2 regions of the Streptomyces sp. NPDC048650 genome follow, and region 2 is predicted to be linked to the other one. Evidence: riboswitches for the same ligand, from Rfam matches in the RefSeq annotation. Region 2 holds a riboswitch; the other holds the start of a gene.
The links. Region 2 has a riboswitch for cobalamin ahead of ACGFML_RS03605 (ribonucleoside-diphosphate reductase subunit alpha). Riboswitches for the same ligand answer to the same signal wherever they lie in the genome.
Positions count from the first base shown of each region.

Region 1: it holds a riboswitch for cobalamin, as region 2 does, so the genes downstream of both, ACGFML_RS32230 (CbtB-domain containing protein) here and ACGFML_RS03605 (ribonucleoside-diphosphate reductase subunit alpha) in region 2, are expected to answer to the same signal.

Region 1 covers NZ_JBICVM010000016.1:25,520-33,048, forward strand. The annotation lists partial or broken gene ACGFML_RS32205 (MFS transporter) at 1-130, shown strand, start outside; gene ACGFML_RS32210 (methyltransferase) at 200-1,240, opposite strand; gene ACGFML_RS32215 (hypothetical protein) at 1,460-1,669, shown strand; gene ACGFML_RS32220 (SPW repeat protein) at 1,718-2,158, opposite strand; gene ACGFML_RS32225 (histidine phosphatase family protein) at 2,294-2,866, opposite strand; cobalamin riboswitch at 2,992-3,137, shown strand; gene ACGFML_RS32230 (CbtB-domain containing protein) at 3,180-3,398, shown strand; gene ribA (GTP cyclohydrolase II) at 3,621-4,274, opposite strand; gene ACGFML_RS32240 (creatininase family protein) at 4,377-5,132, shown strand; partial or broken gene ACGFML_RS32245 (RibD family protein) at 5,125-5,760, shown strand; gene ACGFML_RS32250 (lysylphosphatidylglycerol synthase domain-containing protein) at 5,863-6,858, opposite strand; gene ACGFML_RS32255 (SAM-dependent methyltransferase) at 6,858-7,529, opposite strand, start outside.
Region 2 covers NZ_JBICVM010000001.1:781,847-789,375, forward strand. The annotation lists gene ACGFML_RS03600 (ribonucleotide-diphosphate reductase subunit beta) at 1-107, opposite strand, end outside; gene ACGFML_RS03605 (ribonucleoside-diphosphate reductase subunit alpha) at 107-2,557, opposite strand; cobalamin riboswitch at 2,719-2,878, opposite strand; gene ACGFML_RS03610 (GNAT family N-acetyltransferase) at 2,971-3,471, opposite strand; gene ACGFML_RS03615 (hypothetical protein) at 3,470-3,628, shown strand; gene mctP (monocarboxylate uptake permease MctP) at 3,735-5,402, opposite strand; gene ACGFML_RS03625 (DUF3311 domain-containing protein) at 5,399-5,668, opposite strand; gene ACGFML_RS03630 (GntR family transcriptional regulator) at 5,802-6,563, opposite strand; gene ACGFML_RS03635 (extracellular solute-binding protein) at 6,805-7,529, shown strand, end outside.

The DNA.
Region 1 (7,529 bases), on a different contig from region 2:
GCTGACCTGGCAGGGCGTCGGCGCCGCCCTGGCGGGGGCCGTCGCCGAGCGCACCTCGGCCGCCACCGGGATGGCGGCGACGGCCGCGGCCTCGATCGCGGTCACCCTGGCCCTCGCACCGGGGCTGCGGCCCGGCCCCCCGCAGCCCCGGCACGACGCAGCCGCGGACACACCCGGCGACGGCACGGGCGCCCCGTCGTCACACGGGCTCGGCCTCCAGCAGGGAGAAGCGGTTGGGCCTGGGCAGCGGCGTCACGGACCGCAGGGCGAAGCCGGCGCCGCCCAGCAGGCGTGCGAAGTCGTCCCGGGTGCGTTCCCGGCCACCGACGTTGACCAGCATGTTCAGGTCGCTGATATAGACGACTCCGGCGGCCGAGGGATCCACGACGGGCGGCAGCACCGGCTCGATGATCAGTAGTCGGCCGTCGTCCGGGACGGCCCGGCGGCAGTGGCGGAGGATCTCCGTGCACCGCTCGTCGCTCCAGTCGTGGATCACGCTCTTGAGGAGATACAGGTCGGCGCCGTCCGGTGCCGTGGTGAAGAAGTCCCCGCTCACCAGGGAACACCGGCCTTCCAGGCCGTCTCGGGCCAGTGTGTCGGCGGCCTGTGCGAGCCCCTCGCGAAGGTCGAAGACGATGCCGGTGAGCGACGGGTGCGCCCGCAGGATCGCGGCGAGCAGCGTGCCGTCGCCGCCGCCGATGTCGGCCACCGTCGTGAAGCGGCCGAAGTCGAACACCGCCGGCAGCAAGGCCGCGGTGTCGCGCGTGGCCTGGCCCATCGCGGCATTGAACTCGGCGGAGAGTTCCGGATGTTCGGCGAGGTGACCGAAGAAGTCCTTGCCGAAGAGCGCGTCGAAGGCCGGCTCACCGGTCCGCACGCTGTCTTCCAGGTGCTCCCATGCCCGGAGCATGGTGGGGTCGGTGAACATCCGGGCGAAGGAGTGCAGCGACCCGGGCCCGTCACTGCGCAGCAGGGCGCCGGCCGGGGTGACGGCGAACCGTCCCGGGGCCCGCTCGGCGAGCAGCCCCAGCCCGGCCAGCGCCCGTAACAACCTGCCCATGGCCTGTGGCCGGGCCGCGCACTGCGCCGCGACGTCCGCCGCCGTCACCGTGCCGTCGCCGATCAGATCGACGATCCGGAGGCGGACGGCGGCCCCCAGGGTGTGCGACGCCATGGCGCCGTAGGCGATCCGGGTCAGTACCTCGCGGCCCTCGTCGACCGGCCGATTCTCCTGGGACATGGGAGACACCTCTCTGTTCACGGGCACGGCGGGCGCGATCGCCGCGTTACGGACGGGGTCGCACCGGGCACAACAACGCCTGTGGCAGTGCGGCCCGTTGCCCGCCGCACCGCATCATGCGAGGTAACCCTAAGATCTCGGGATCACCGGGACAACGACCCCTGCGATCCGCCCGTGCGACGCGACCGCCGACCCACTCCGGGAGGGAGGAACACCCCTGTGTTCCCCGACGACGACCGCCGACCCGGCGACCGTGCCGGGCAGTTGAGGCGGGGCGCCGCCTGGCTGCTGCTGGCCGCCGGGCTCGTCGGGCTGGGCTCCGGCATCGCCTTCGGCCAGGGCCTGCTGATGGCGGGCGGAGTGATGCTGGCCGGGTTCTCCGGGAATCTGCTGGCCCCGGACGGCCGTCGGCCCACCCACCCTCGATGAGGGCGGGCGGGCCGACGGTCTGTCACACGCCCCGTTCCGGGGCCTGCCTCATGTCGTGCGGCGACTCTTGGCGGCCGCGCCGATGCACATCGCCCCCAGCAGGAAGGTGAGGGCTCCGATGATGATGTTGTTGAGGATCACGCCCGCGTCCGGGCCGCTGCCGACGATCCAGGGCGCGACGATCATCCACACGCCCATGGCGCACATCGCGCCACTCAGGCCGTACATGCGGTCGGGTGTGACGGTGAACCCGACGGCCAGCAGCGCGATGGCGATGCCGAGGATCAGGTTGTGGGTCAACAGTGCGGGCTGCGAGGCCGCGTAGTGGACGATCCACGGTGATGCGGCGCAGTACAGGCCGACGAGGAACACCGGCCCGTCCACGAGGATCACGTCACGTCCGCCGAGGACCCGCTCGTATCGCGCCTGCATCTCAGAAACATCGGGGTGACCTGCGAGATCTCCCCTGTGGTGTGAGACGTCGGCCATCCGACTCGCCTCCTTCGCTCCGCAAGCGTGGCCGTACCGCGGCAAAGGAACCGCGCACTCTTTATTCTGCGCTTATTTTGCGCTTATGTCGCCTTTACCCTGAAGACGATCGATACGGGCCCTCACAGCCCGCCGTCAGTCCCGACGCAGGGCCCGCCCCAACCCGAGGTTCCAGCGCCCGCCCCGGCCACTGAGCTCCGTCACGGTGAGCGGCGGTACGTCGAGCCGCCAGAAGACCTCCACGGGCCCCCGCAGGGCGCACACCGCGGCGGCACGCACCACGTCCACCTCCACCACCGCCAGGACCCGCCCGGGAGTGGCCACGAGCCCCGCGAGCCACTCCCCGGTCCGCTCGCACAGCTCGCGCAGCGACTCGCCGCCGTGCCCCGCGAAGTCCGGGTCGGACAGCCAGGCGGACACCCCTTCCCCTTCCGCCCCGGCCACCTCGGCCAGGGTTCGGCCGCGCCAGCGCCCCATCGCACAGCCCGACGGCGCCGGCTCGGACTCTCCCGGCAACCCGATCTCCGCGGCCGTACGGCGGCACCGGACGGAGGGCGAGACGGCGACGCGGTCCGCGGACGGCAGATTTCCGGCCACCGCGCGGGCCCGTCGCAGACCGGCCTCGCTCAGCGGCCCGTCGTCATCGAAACGCACCTCGCGCTGCGCGTCACCGGCGGCCGGCGAGACCAGCATCACCCGAGTTGTCATGTCCTCTTCTCTCATAGTCCGCCCGCCACGGCAACGACGTTCCCTTTCCGGTGAGTTGACGCCGCAGCGCGCCCCTCCTTGCGTCCCTCCGCCCCTCGCACGACCTTGGCCCGCCGGTCGGTACGCGATACCTTCCCGATGATATTGACGACGACATGACGGAAGCCGGTGGGATCCCGGCGCGGTCGCGCCACTGTATGTCCGGTTTTGACGCAGCCCCAGCGGGGCCGGGACCGGGCGAGCCAGACCCGACATATCGCGTGCGCACTCCACGAACCAGGGACGCGAGTTCCCCCTACCAGGAGGTCCCGCCATGGCTCAGACCATCGCACCCCCGGCCACCGGCACCATCGCCCCGGCCCCGATCCCCCTCAAGGCCATCGCCCCCTGGGCACTGTTCACCGGTGTCCTGATGCTGGTCCTGCTGTACTTCATCGGCGCGGAGCAGGGCGCCACCTCACTGCTCTCCGGAACGGACGTCCACGAGTGGGTCCACGACGGACGCCACCTCCTCGGATTCCCCTGCCACTGATCGGGATCCGGTCAACGGTGGCGGGCGGCGCGGCATTCGCGCCCGCCCACGCCGTCCTGCCGTCCTGCCGCCCGTCGACGAAGTACCGCAGGCTTCTCCGGCTCCCTGCTCCGGCGATTCCGGATGCCGCGGGTACGGCCTTCGCGGCGGCGGCCTCCTGGGCCGCCCCTGATGCGGCACCCCGATAAGGGCCCGCGACCCCGGTCGCGGGCCCTTATGCCGTCAGAACAGCCCGGGAATGCCGTCGAGATGCGGCAGATCGTGGTCGAGCCGCTCCCGTTTCGTCCGCAGATAGCGGATGTTCTCCGCACCCGGCGGCATCAGCAGCGGAACCTGTTCGGCGACGGTGACACCATGCCGCAGCAGCGCCTCCCGCTTACGCGGATTGTTCGACAGCAGCCTTACCGACCCGACGCCGAGATCCCGCAGCATTCCGGCCGCGACGCCGTATTCGCGAGCGTCGACCGGAAGTCCGAGCGCGATGTTCGCCTCGACCGTGTCCAGCCCGCCCTCCTGGAGTTTCATCGCCCGGAGCTTGGCCAACAGCCCTATCCCCCGGCCCTCGTGGCCCTGCACATACACCAGAACGCCGCGCCCGGCCGCCACGATCGCCCGCAGCGCCGCGGACAATTGGTCGCCGCATTCGCAGTGCGTGGACCCGAAGACATCTCCGGTCAGACACTCCGAATGCACCCGGGTCAGCACCTGCTGCGCCGCCACATCGCCGTACACCAAGGCCACTTGCTCGATGCCGCTGCGGACCGCGAGATAGCCGACGGCCAGAAATTCGCCGTGCGCGGTGGGCAACCGGACCTCCACCACCCGTTCGACCTGGCTGTCGTCATCGAGAGCGATACCGGCATGGAGGTCCGTCATGGCGTGATGGTACCGGGGTGGGCACCCGGTTGGCATGAGTTGGCCTGATGCCTATGCTGCGACGGCCCTGCGAACGAGCGCGACGAAAGGCCGCACCCCACCATGACCGCACCGGTACCCCGGAATTCGGCCCGCGCGCTACTGACGGCGGACACCACCCAGGACGTACGGGAGCGGCAGCCGCACTTCGCCCTCCTTCCCGTCGGAAGCTTCGAACAGCACGGCCCTTTCCTGCCGTTGATCACCGACACGGTCATCGCCTGCACCGTCGCCGACGAGGTCGCCGCCGGCCGTCCCGCACTTCTGCTGCCACCGCTGACCATCTCCTGTTCCCACGAACACGCGGCTTGGCCCGGCACGGTCAGCATTTCGGCCCGTACCCTGCACACCGTCGTGACGGACATCGCCGATTCGCTGCGCCGCTCCGGAATCGACTCCTTGATTCTCGTCAACGGACACGGCGGAAATTACGTACTGCGCAATATCGTTCAAGAATCCGGCGGCACGGGGACGCGGATGGCTCTCTTCCCCGGCCCGGCCGACTGGGACGCGGCCCGCACTCGGGCGGGGGTGGAGACGTCCGCACACAGCGATATGCACGCCGGCGAGCTGGAGACATCCATCCTGCTGCACGCCCATCCCGAACTCGTCCGGCCCGGGCACGCATCGGCGGACCACCTCGCCGACGACCGCAGGCATCTGCTCACTCTCGGCATGCCGGCGTACACCGACTCCGGGGTCCTCGGCCGCCCCTCCCTCGCCTCCGCCCGCAAGGGACGGGAGCTGCTGGCCGGGCTCGTCGAGGCATTCGGCGAGTACGCCGCGCTGCTCGCTCCGCAGGGGGACGGCCATGGATGAGGCACTCGGCGTGGAAGCGGCCTGGGACCGGCTGCGCCGGATCCGCACGGCACGGGATGCCGCGGCTGCCGGCCTGGTCCCGGACGGCGACGGAGGGCTGTGCTGGGGAGCGCCCGCCTCACCGGAGGCGGCGCAGTTGGCCGCATGCTATGTGCCGCTCTGCCTGGCCGGCCCCCGCTTCGCCTTCGCGCAGCTCGGGCAGAGCCTGGACGGCTTCATCGCGACCCGGACCGGCGACGCCGACTACGTCACCGGGGAGGAGGACCGGCGCCATCTGCACCGGCTGCGCGCACTGGCCGACGCCGTGGTCGTCGGGGCGGGTACGGCGGTGGCGGACGACCCGCGGCTGACGGTGCGCGCCTGCACGGGCGACAGCCCCGTCCGGGTGGTGATCGATCCGCACGGGCGGGTGCCGCGGCAGCGTCGGGTGTTCACGGACGGGGCGGCCCCGACGGTGTGGGTGGTGGGGCCGGAAGGGGCCCGCCGGGCGACCGACGGTGTGGACGTGCTGGTGCTTCCGGAGCCCGGAGCGTTCGCCCCGCACCGCCTGCTGGCCGCCCTGGCGCGGCGCGGACTGGGCCGGGTACTGGTCGAGGGTGGCGGCGTCACCGTGTCGCGGTTCCTGCGGGAGCGTGCGCTCCACCGGCTGTATCTCACCGTCGCCCCGGTGCTGCTCGGTGACGGGGTGCCCGGCCTGCGTTTTCCCGGCACGCCGGTCATGCGGGACGCGCTACGGCCGCCGCTGCGGCGCACCCTGCTCGGCGAGGACACCCTCTTCGAGCTCGAACTGCGGGCGGCCGGCGCGGAGTCCGCTCCCCCAGCGGACGAGCAGCACCCCGGCACCCGGCAGGGCGGCCGCGAAGGCCAGGACACCGTAGACGACGGCGGTGGTCAGCCCCTGCGCCGCGCCTAGCCCCGCCGCGCCGAACGCCCATGCCGCGACGCCCTCCCGCGGGCCCCAGCCGCCGATGTTCAGCGGCAGCGCCATGGCCAGCAGCGCCAGCACGACCAGCGGGACCAGTTCGGCCGGCGGTGCGGTGACTCCCGCCACGCGGGCGGCGAGCAGGAACATCCCGAGGTAGCCCGCGAGGACCACCGCGGACGAGAGCGCGACGCCCGGCCAACTGCCGCGGGAGAGGAGGGCCCGGCGCGCCTCGGCCAGCGTCGCGCGCACCGCCCGCCCGCCGCGCGAGGCGCCGCGGCTCCAGCAGGCCACGGCGATCGCCGCCACGGCCACCGCGGCCGTCGCGATCAGAGCGCCGGTCGAGGTCAGCAGGCCGGCCGCCTGGGCCGAGACCGGGGACGGCCGCACGAGCAGCACCGCCGCACCGGTCGCGAACAGGGCGAACTGGCCCGCGGCACGCTCCAGGACGACGGCACGGACGCCGCGCCCCAGGGCGTGGGCGCTGCGGCCGTGGCCCACCGCCCGGTGCACATCGCCGAGCACCCCGCCGGGCAGCGCGGCGTTGAGGAACAGGGCGCGGTAGTAGTCCGCGACGGCCCGGCCGAGGGTCAGCCGCAGGCCCAGGGCGCGGGCCACCAGGCACCAGCGCCAGGCGCTGAACACCGTGGTCAGCAGGCCGATGGCAAGGGCGGCCAGCAGCGTCCCGGGGTCGATCCGGCGCAGGCCGTCCAGGAAGGCGCCGGAGCCCAGGTGCCACAGCAGCCCGGCCAGAATGCCCAGTCCCCCGAAGACCCGCAGCCACGCCCAGACAGGCCGTCGCATCAGTCGGCCCGGGGGCGTGGCCGAGGCAGGGCCAGCAGGTCCGTGTGGTGCACGGTGACGCTCAGCTCCCCCGCCCCGCAGGCCGCCAGCCGCCGGCGCAGATACGGCTGCACGCGCGGGCCCAGCTCCGGACGCTGCTCGCAGGCGGCACCCACCCAACCGCGCAGCCAGGCGGCGGCGAGCGCGGCGTCCGGCGCGCCGAGCCGCCAGGGACCGGACCGCGTGATCACTCTCGCACCGTGCCGTTCGAACGCCGCCGTCGCCACTGCGGCCGCGTCCGGGCCGAGCAGGCGCCGGCCCCCGTCCGTGCGGCGCTGGTGGTCGTTGAAGGCGGCAGTGATCTCGGCGTCGAGCGGATCGTGCGGAGTGAGCTCCACGCGGCCCGCGACGGAGAGCGCCAGCAGTGCGGGAGCGCCCGCCTCAGCGCAGGCCCCGGCGAGTCCCGCCACCTCGTCGTGGGTCAGCAGGTCCAGCAGGGCGGAGGCGGTGACCAGACCCGTCCCGGCGAGTCCGGTGGCGGTCAGGTCGGCCAGGTCGCCACGCTCGGTGGCGGCCGTCACGGTGCTGCCGTCGGCGGCCGCCGCAGGGAACGTGGCCGCGGCGCGGGCGAGCAGCGCGGGGTCGTGGTCGTGCAGGATCCAGTGCTGGGGGCCGAGCAGCCGCGGCGCGAG
Region 2 (7,529 bases):
GGGTACCGCATGGGTCGCAGGGTCAGCTCGAAGCCCGGGTCCAGGAGGTTCTTGGTGCCGGTGGTGGCGGTGTGCGCGGCGGCCGCGGTGTTGGTCTCGGTGGTCATTACTGGCAGGCCTCGCAGGACTCGGGGTTTTCCAGGGAGCAGGCGACGGCCTCGGGGTCGGTGGCCTGCTGCGGTACGGGGACGGTCGCGGCGGCGGTGGTGCCGCGCGCCGACTGGGCGATCCGGGTCGCCGGGCGGGAGCGCAGGTAGTACGTGGTCTTGATGCCGCGCTTCCAGGCGTAGGCGTACATCGAGCTGAGCTTGCCGATGGTCGGCGACGCCATGAAGAGGTTCAGCGACTGGCTCTGGTCGAGGTAGGGCGTACGGGCCGCGGCCATGTCGATCAGGGCGCGCTGCGGGATCTCCCAGGCGGTGCGGTACAGGGCCCGGATCTCCTCGGGGATCCACTCGACGTCCTGCACCGAGCCGTTGGCCTCGCGCAGCGCGTCACGGGTCCGTGCGTCCCACAGCCCAAGCGCCTTGAGCTCCTCGATCAGGTAGGCGTTGACCTGGAGGAACTCCCCCGACAGCGTCTCGCGCTTGAAGAGGTTGGAGACCTGCGGCTCGATGCACTCGTACACGCCCGCGATCGAGGCGATGGTCGCGGTCGGCGCGATGGCCAGGAGGAGGGAGTTGCGCATCCCGGTCGTCGCGATACGGGCGCGCAGCGCGTCCCAGCGGTCCGCCCAGCGCGGCTCGGCGTTCGGGTAGTGGTCCGGGTGCAGCACGCCGCGGGCGGTGCGGGTCGCGGACCACGCCGGGTGCGGGCCGTGCCGCTGGGCGAGGTCGGCGGACGCCTCGTACGCGGCGAGCATGATCCGCTCGGAGATCCGGGTGGACAGCTCCTTGGCCTCGGCCGAGTCGAACGGCAGCCGCAGCCGGAAGAAGACGTCCTGGAGGCCCATCAGGCCCAGACCGACCGGCCGCCAGCGGGAGTTGGAGGCCCCGGCCTGCTCGGTCGGGTAGAAGTTGATGTCCACCACGCGGTCGAGGAAGGTGACGGCCGTGCGGACCGTGGCGTCCAGCCGCTCCCAGTCCATCGCCTCCTCCCAGCCCGCGGCCTCGTCGCTCAGGTGCGCGGCGAGGTTCACCGATCCGAGGTTGCAGACGGCGGTCTCCCCGTCGTTCGTCACCTCCAGGATCTCGGTGCACAGGTTGGAGGAGTGCACGACCTTGCCGGGCTCGGCGGTCTGGTTGGCGGTGCGGTTGGCGGCGTCCTTGAACGTCATCCAGCCGTTGCCGGTCTGCGCCAGGGTGCGCATCATGCGGGAGTACAGCACCCGCGCCGGAATCTGCTTGAGCGCACGGCCGTCGGCCTCGGCCCTGCGGTACGCGGCGTCGAACTCCTCGCCCCACAGGTCCACCAGCTCCGGGGTGTCGGAGGGCGAGAACAGCGACCAGTCGGCGTCCGCCTCCACGCGGCGCATGAACTCGTCCGGGATCCAGTGGGCGATGTTCAGGTTGTGCGTCCGGCGGGCCTCCTCACCGGTGTTGTCGCGCAACTCGAGGAACTCCTCGATGTCCGCGTGCCAGGTCTCCAGGTAGACACAGGCGGCACCCTTGCGCCGGCCGCCCTGGTTGACGGCCGCGACCGAGGCGTCCAGCGTGCGCAGGAACGGCACGATGCCGTTGGAGTGCCCGTTGGTGCCGCGGATCAGCGAACCCCGGGCGCGGATACGGGAGTACGACAGGCCGATGCCGCCCGCGTGCTTCGACAGCCGGGCGACCTGGTGGTACCGGTCGTAGATCGAGTCCAGCTCGTCCAGCGGCGAGTCCAGCAGATAGCAGGAGGACATCTGCGGGTGGCGGGTGCCGGAGTTGAAGAGGGTCGGGGACGAGGGCAGGTAGGAGAGCGTGCTGGTCAGCCGGTACAGCTCGGCGACATCGGCCAGCGCCCGCTCGGAGTGGTCCTCGGCGAGGCCGCAGGCCACCCGGAGCAGGAAGTGCTGGGGCGTCTCGATGACCTGCCGGGTGAGGGGGTGCCGCAGGAGGTAGCGGGAGTGCAGGGTGCGCAGCCCGAAGTAGCCGAACCGGTCGTCGGCGCCGTCCGCCAGGGCCTTGTCCACGAGCCCGTTCAGCCGGTCCGCGTGCGTGCGGACGAACTCCGCGGTCCCGTCGGCGATCAGGCCCTCGCGGTGGCCGGTCGCGACCGAGGCGGAGAAGCCGGTGGCGCCCTGGCCGGCGGCCTCCTCGGCGATGGCGAGGGTGAGCAGTCGCGCGGCGAGCCGGGAGTACTGCGGCTCGTCACCGATCAGTCCGGCCGCGGCCTCGATGGCCAGCGAGCGCAACTCGGCCTCGTCCGAGCCCGGGTGCCGGCCGCGCAGCGCGGCGGCGGCCACCTTTCCGGGGTCGGTCGCGGTCAGGTCCGCGGTCAGCTCGGTCAGGGTGCGCAGCAGGGCGACGCCCGGTGCGTCCGTCCCCGGCGTGCCGTTCGCGGAAGCGCCGGGTGCGGCCACCACGGGCGGCACGACCTCGGCGTCTGACGCGGGCTCCGTTGGCGCGATGGTCACGTGATGCTCTCCCTCACTCGGCGGGGGCCGGGAGGGCGGCGGCGCGACGGGCGCACGCGGGCATGCCGCACCCCCGTACGGGCAGGGGTGCGCGGGCACACCGCGCGGCGTCCACCGGCCCAACCCTCGGGGCCCGGACGTAGCGACGTCCGCACCGATGGCGGTGCGGGCGTACTGTCGGCAGGTCCTCGGACTTTCTGGACGCGCGAGCTGGCCGTAAGGCAACCTGGGCGCGCTCGTACACCGTTGCGGGACAGTTCCGGATTCCCACCGGATTTCCCTGCGGCGACAGCGAGACGAGCATACATCTTGTGCTGCTCCCCGCACGCACCCCCACATCTTGTGTCGTCGCCGGATTGTATTCCCACAGACGTGCGAACGCCGCCGGGGCGCGGGAGGGCCCTGGAAGCCGCTCAGTCGAGCTCGCGGACGAAGGCCCAGAGTGTGATGTCCGGCACCGGATCCCAGTCCCGCTCCCCGGCGCGGAGGAAGCCCAGGCGGCGATAGAGCCGGTGGGCGGGCAGCAGATGCCGCTGGCTGGAGAGCACCATCGCCCGCAGCCCGAGCCTCCGTGCACGCTCCAGGCAAGCCCTCACCAGTGCCGCCCCGACGCCCCGCCCGCGCCCCTCGGCCCGCACCGCCAGCATCCGGAACTCGCCCTCCCCGGGGCCCGCCAGATCCGCGTACGGACTGCCGTACGCGGCGAAGGTGACCGCGCCCAGCAGCGCCCCGTCCGCCGCCTCGGCCACCAGCACCTCGGCGTGCTCCGCGCGGTGCGCGACCTTCCGCAGCTCGGCCGCGTAGGGGTCGTCCTCCCCGAACACCAGCAGCCCGTCGGCCAGATAGACCTGCATCAAGAGGTCACCGACGGCGGTGAATTCGGCCTGCCGGGCGGGCCTGATCGTGATGTCCATGCGGTGCAGTGTGGCTGTCGGTGGCCCCGCGTTCAGTGAACCCGACGCCGGCCGCTACGAGAACGTCCACACCGTTCCCTACGGCACATCGCTCGCCCTGCCGGAGCCGGTCGGCATCACGCTCGACACCGAGCCGCTGAAGGACCGGGTGAGCTGACCGCCCGCCCCGCCACGCGAACGGGCCGCCGCGTCCCCGAGGGATGCGGCGGCCCGAAGGCGGCAGTGGTGCGGTGCCCGGCGGTCGTTCGGTGCCGGGCGGCGGCTCAGTGCCCGGCCGGTGCCTCCGCGGTGGCCGGCGGCAGGTCCGGGGTGACGCCCTTGTCGCCGACGTCCGCGGTGTAGTCCGCGGGGCTGGTCTCGTCGACGCCGTCCGGTGCCTTCACGGCCTTCAGGACGAAGGTCAGCACGACCGAGACCACGACGTTCAGCACGAACGCGGTCAGGCCGATGTAGCCGATCTCGCCGATGCCGGGGATCGCCTTGCTGGAGCCGCCGAAGTGGGCCTGGGTGGGGCTCGCCACGCCGTAGGCCGCGAGGGTGCCGTAGAGCATGCCGACGGCCCAGCCGGCCAGCAGGGCCCAGCGGTGGAACCAGCGGGTGAACAGGCCGCCGACCAGGGAGGGCATGGTCTGCAGGATCCAGATGCCGCCCAGCAGCTGGAAGTTGATGGCGACGGTCTTGTCCATGGTGAGGACGAAGACGAGCGCGCCCACCTTCACCAGCAGCGAGACCAGCTTGGCGACCTTGTGCTCCTGCGCCGCGGTCGCGTCCGGCTTGAGGAAGTCCTTGTAGACATTGCGGGTGAAGAGGTTGGCCGCGGCGATGGACATGATGGCGGCCGGTACGAGCGCGCCGATGCCGATCGCGGCGAAGGCGACGCCGGAGAACCAGCTCGGGAACATGTCCTCGAACAGCTGCGGAATGGCCAGCTGAGGGTTGCCCTTGATGTCCGTGCCGGCCTTGATCGCCATGAAGCCGAGCAGTGCCAGGAGCCCCAGCATCAGCGAGTACAGCGGCAGGATGGTCGTGTTGCGGCGGATCACGTTGCGGCTGCGGGAGGACAGCGTGGCGGTGATCGAGTGCGGGTACATGAAGAGCGCCAGCGCGGAGCCCAGGGCCAGGGTGGCGTACGCCCACTGGGCGTTGGGGCCGCTGGCCAGCTCGCCGCGCGGTTTGCCGGTCGGGCCCGGCTGCGCGAACGCCTTGCCGGCCGAGTCGAAGATCGCGTCGAAGCCGCCCAGCTTGATCGGGATGTAGATGATGGCCACGGCGATGACCAGGTAGATCAGACCGTCCTTGACGAACGCGATCAGGGCCGGTGCGCGCAGGCCGGAGGAGTAGGTGTAGGCGGCCAGCACCGCGAACGCGATCAGCAGCGGCAGGTCCTTGACGAACCAGTGGGTGTTCTCGCCGCCGCCGACACCCATCACGTCCAGGACGGCCTGGATGCCGACGAGTTGGAGGGCGATGTACGGCATCGTGGCCAGGATGCCGGTGAGCGCCACGGCCAGCGACAGGCCCTTGGAGCCGAAGCGGCCGCGCACGAAGTCGGATGTGGTGACATAGCCGTGTTTGTGCGAGACCGACCACAGACGCGGCAGAAAGGTGAAGATGAGGGGATAGACCAGGATCGTGTACGGCACGGCGAAGAAGCCGGACGCCCCCGCCGCGTAGATCGCCGCCGGGACGGCCACGAAGGTGTACGCGGTGTAGAGGTCACCACCGAGCAGGAACCACGTCACCCAGGTCCCGAAGCTGCGGCCGCCCAGGCCCCATTCGTCGAGGTTGGCCGACTGCTCGGCCTTGCGCCAGCGGGCGGCGAGGAAGCCCATGACCGTCACGGCCACGAAGAAGAAGATGAAGACGGCGAGCGCGACGCCGTTGACGCCGCCGGTCGGGGCGGCGGCGAGCCGGATGGCGGAGGAGGTCACTTGGCCACACCATCCTTGCGGGCGCGCTTCTCACGCTGCACCAGCTTGTACGCGATCGACGTCAGCACGGTCGAGATCAGCACCCAGAGCATCTGGTACCAGTAGAAGAACGGGATCCCGATGAGCGTCGGCTCCATGCGGGCGTACGAACTCACCCACAGCATCGCCACGAACGGAGCGAGCAGACACACCCCGATCACCACCCGGGCGGGCGTGACGACGCGTCTGCGCTCCGGTGGTGCGGCTGCCGACTCTGGCTGTGACATGGCGGGCTCCGTCCGTGGCCTGTTCTCCTGGGTAACAGGCTGGAAATCTAAGCCAGGGTCGTGGCGCGCGTCACTAGGTGTCCGCATATCGGTATGGCATACCTGAGTTGTGGGCCCGCGGCGCGGGGCCCGCTCAGTCGGTGGGGCGGCGCAGCCGGGCGACGAACTTGTAGCGGTCGCCGCGGTAGACCGAGCGCACCCACTCCACGGGCTCTCCCCGGGCGTCGAGGGAGTGCCGGGAGAGCATCAGCATCGGCAGGCCGACGTCCGTGCCCAGCAGCCCGGCCTCGCGCGGGGTGGCCAGCGACGTCTCGATGGTCTCCTCCGCCTCTGCCAGGCGGACGTCGTAGACCTCGGCGAGCGCGGTGTAGAGAGAGGTGTACTTGACGAGGTTGCGGCGCAGCGCGGGGAAGCGTTTGGCCGACAGGTGGGTGATCTCGATGGCCATCGGCTCGCCGCTGGCCAGCCGCAGCCGTTCGATGCGCAGCACCCGGCCGCCGGCGCCGATGTCCAGCAGAGCGGCGAGGCGGTCGTCGGCGGTGACATAGCCGATGTCCAGCAGCTGGGACGTCGGCTCCAGTCCCTGGGCGCGCATGTCCTCGGTGTAGGAGGTCAGTTGCAGCGCCTGGGAGACCTTGGGCTTGGCGACGAAGGTGCCCTTGCCCTGGATGCGCTCCAGGCGGCCCTCGACGACGAGTTCCTGGAGGGCCTGGCGAACCGTCGTACGGGAGGTGTCGAACTCCGCGGCCAGGGTGCGCTCGGGCGGCACGGGGGTGCCGGGCGGGAGTGTTTCGGTGATCTCCAGCAAGTGCCGCTTGAGGCGGTAGTACTTGGGCACCCGGGCGGTGCGCGGGGCGCCGCCGCCGCTCTCGGCACTGCCGCCTTCGGTCTCCATGGCCCGCCTCTCCGACTGGTGTCGCGCTGCCGTCACCGGCTCCTCCGTACGTAGCGGCTCACATCGTGGCACGAGTGGACACCGCGTGCCGCCTCGCAGGTCCCGGACCCCCAGATGTCGGTCCGGTAACGGACCTGACAGCGACTCTTATACACCCTTGACACCCCAAAAGGTCTAGGCCAAGCTGCGGGCACTGGTCTAAACCATTAAAGACCACACCCGGCCTTTGGGGGAGAGCGCAATGAAGCGTGGGCTCATAGCGGCGACGGCGGTCGCGGGAATGCTGGTGGGTGTCGCTGCCTGTGGGTCGAGCGGCGGCAAGGCGGGAGCGGACGGCTTCAAGGGGCAGAAGCTGACCGTATGGGTCATGAGCGGGTCGAATCCGGCGCAGTGGAGCAAGCAGGTCTCCGCGCAATTCAAGAAGAAGACCGGCGCCACCGTCGAATTCAAGGTCCAGCAGTGGAACGGAATTCAGCAGAAGCTGAGCACCGCACTGTCCGAGGACACCCCGCCGGATGTGGTGGAAATCGGCAATACGCAGACGGCGGCCTATGCGAAGGCGGGCGCCCTGGCCGACCTCGGTGACCTGAAGAAGGACATCGGCGCGGACTGGAACGACGCCTTCAACAAGGCGTCGCTGGTGGACGGCAAGCAGTACGCACTGCCGTGGTACGCCGGAAACCGCGTCGTCATGTACAACAAGAAGATCTGGGCCGAGGCGGGCCTGACGGGCACCCCCAGGACCCGCAACGCGCTCTTCAAGGCGTTCGACACCATCAAGAAGAAGACCGACGCCGAACCGCTCTATCTGCCCGGCCAGAACTGGTACTTCTTCGACGGCCTGACCATCGGCACCGGCGCCGACCTGGTGAAGAAGCAGGGCGGCAGGTGGGTCTCCAACCTCGGCGACCCCAAGGTCTCCAAGGCCATGGACATCTACCGGCAGTACCAGTCCTTCAGCACGGC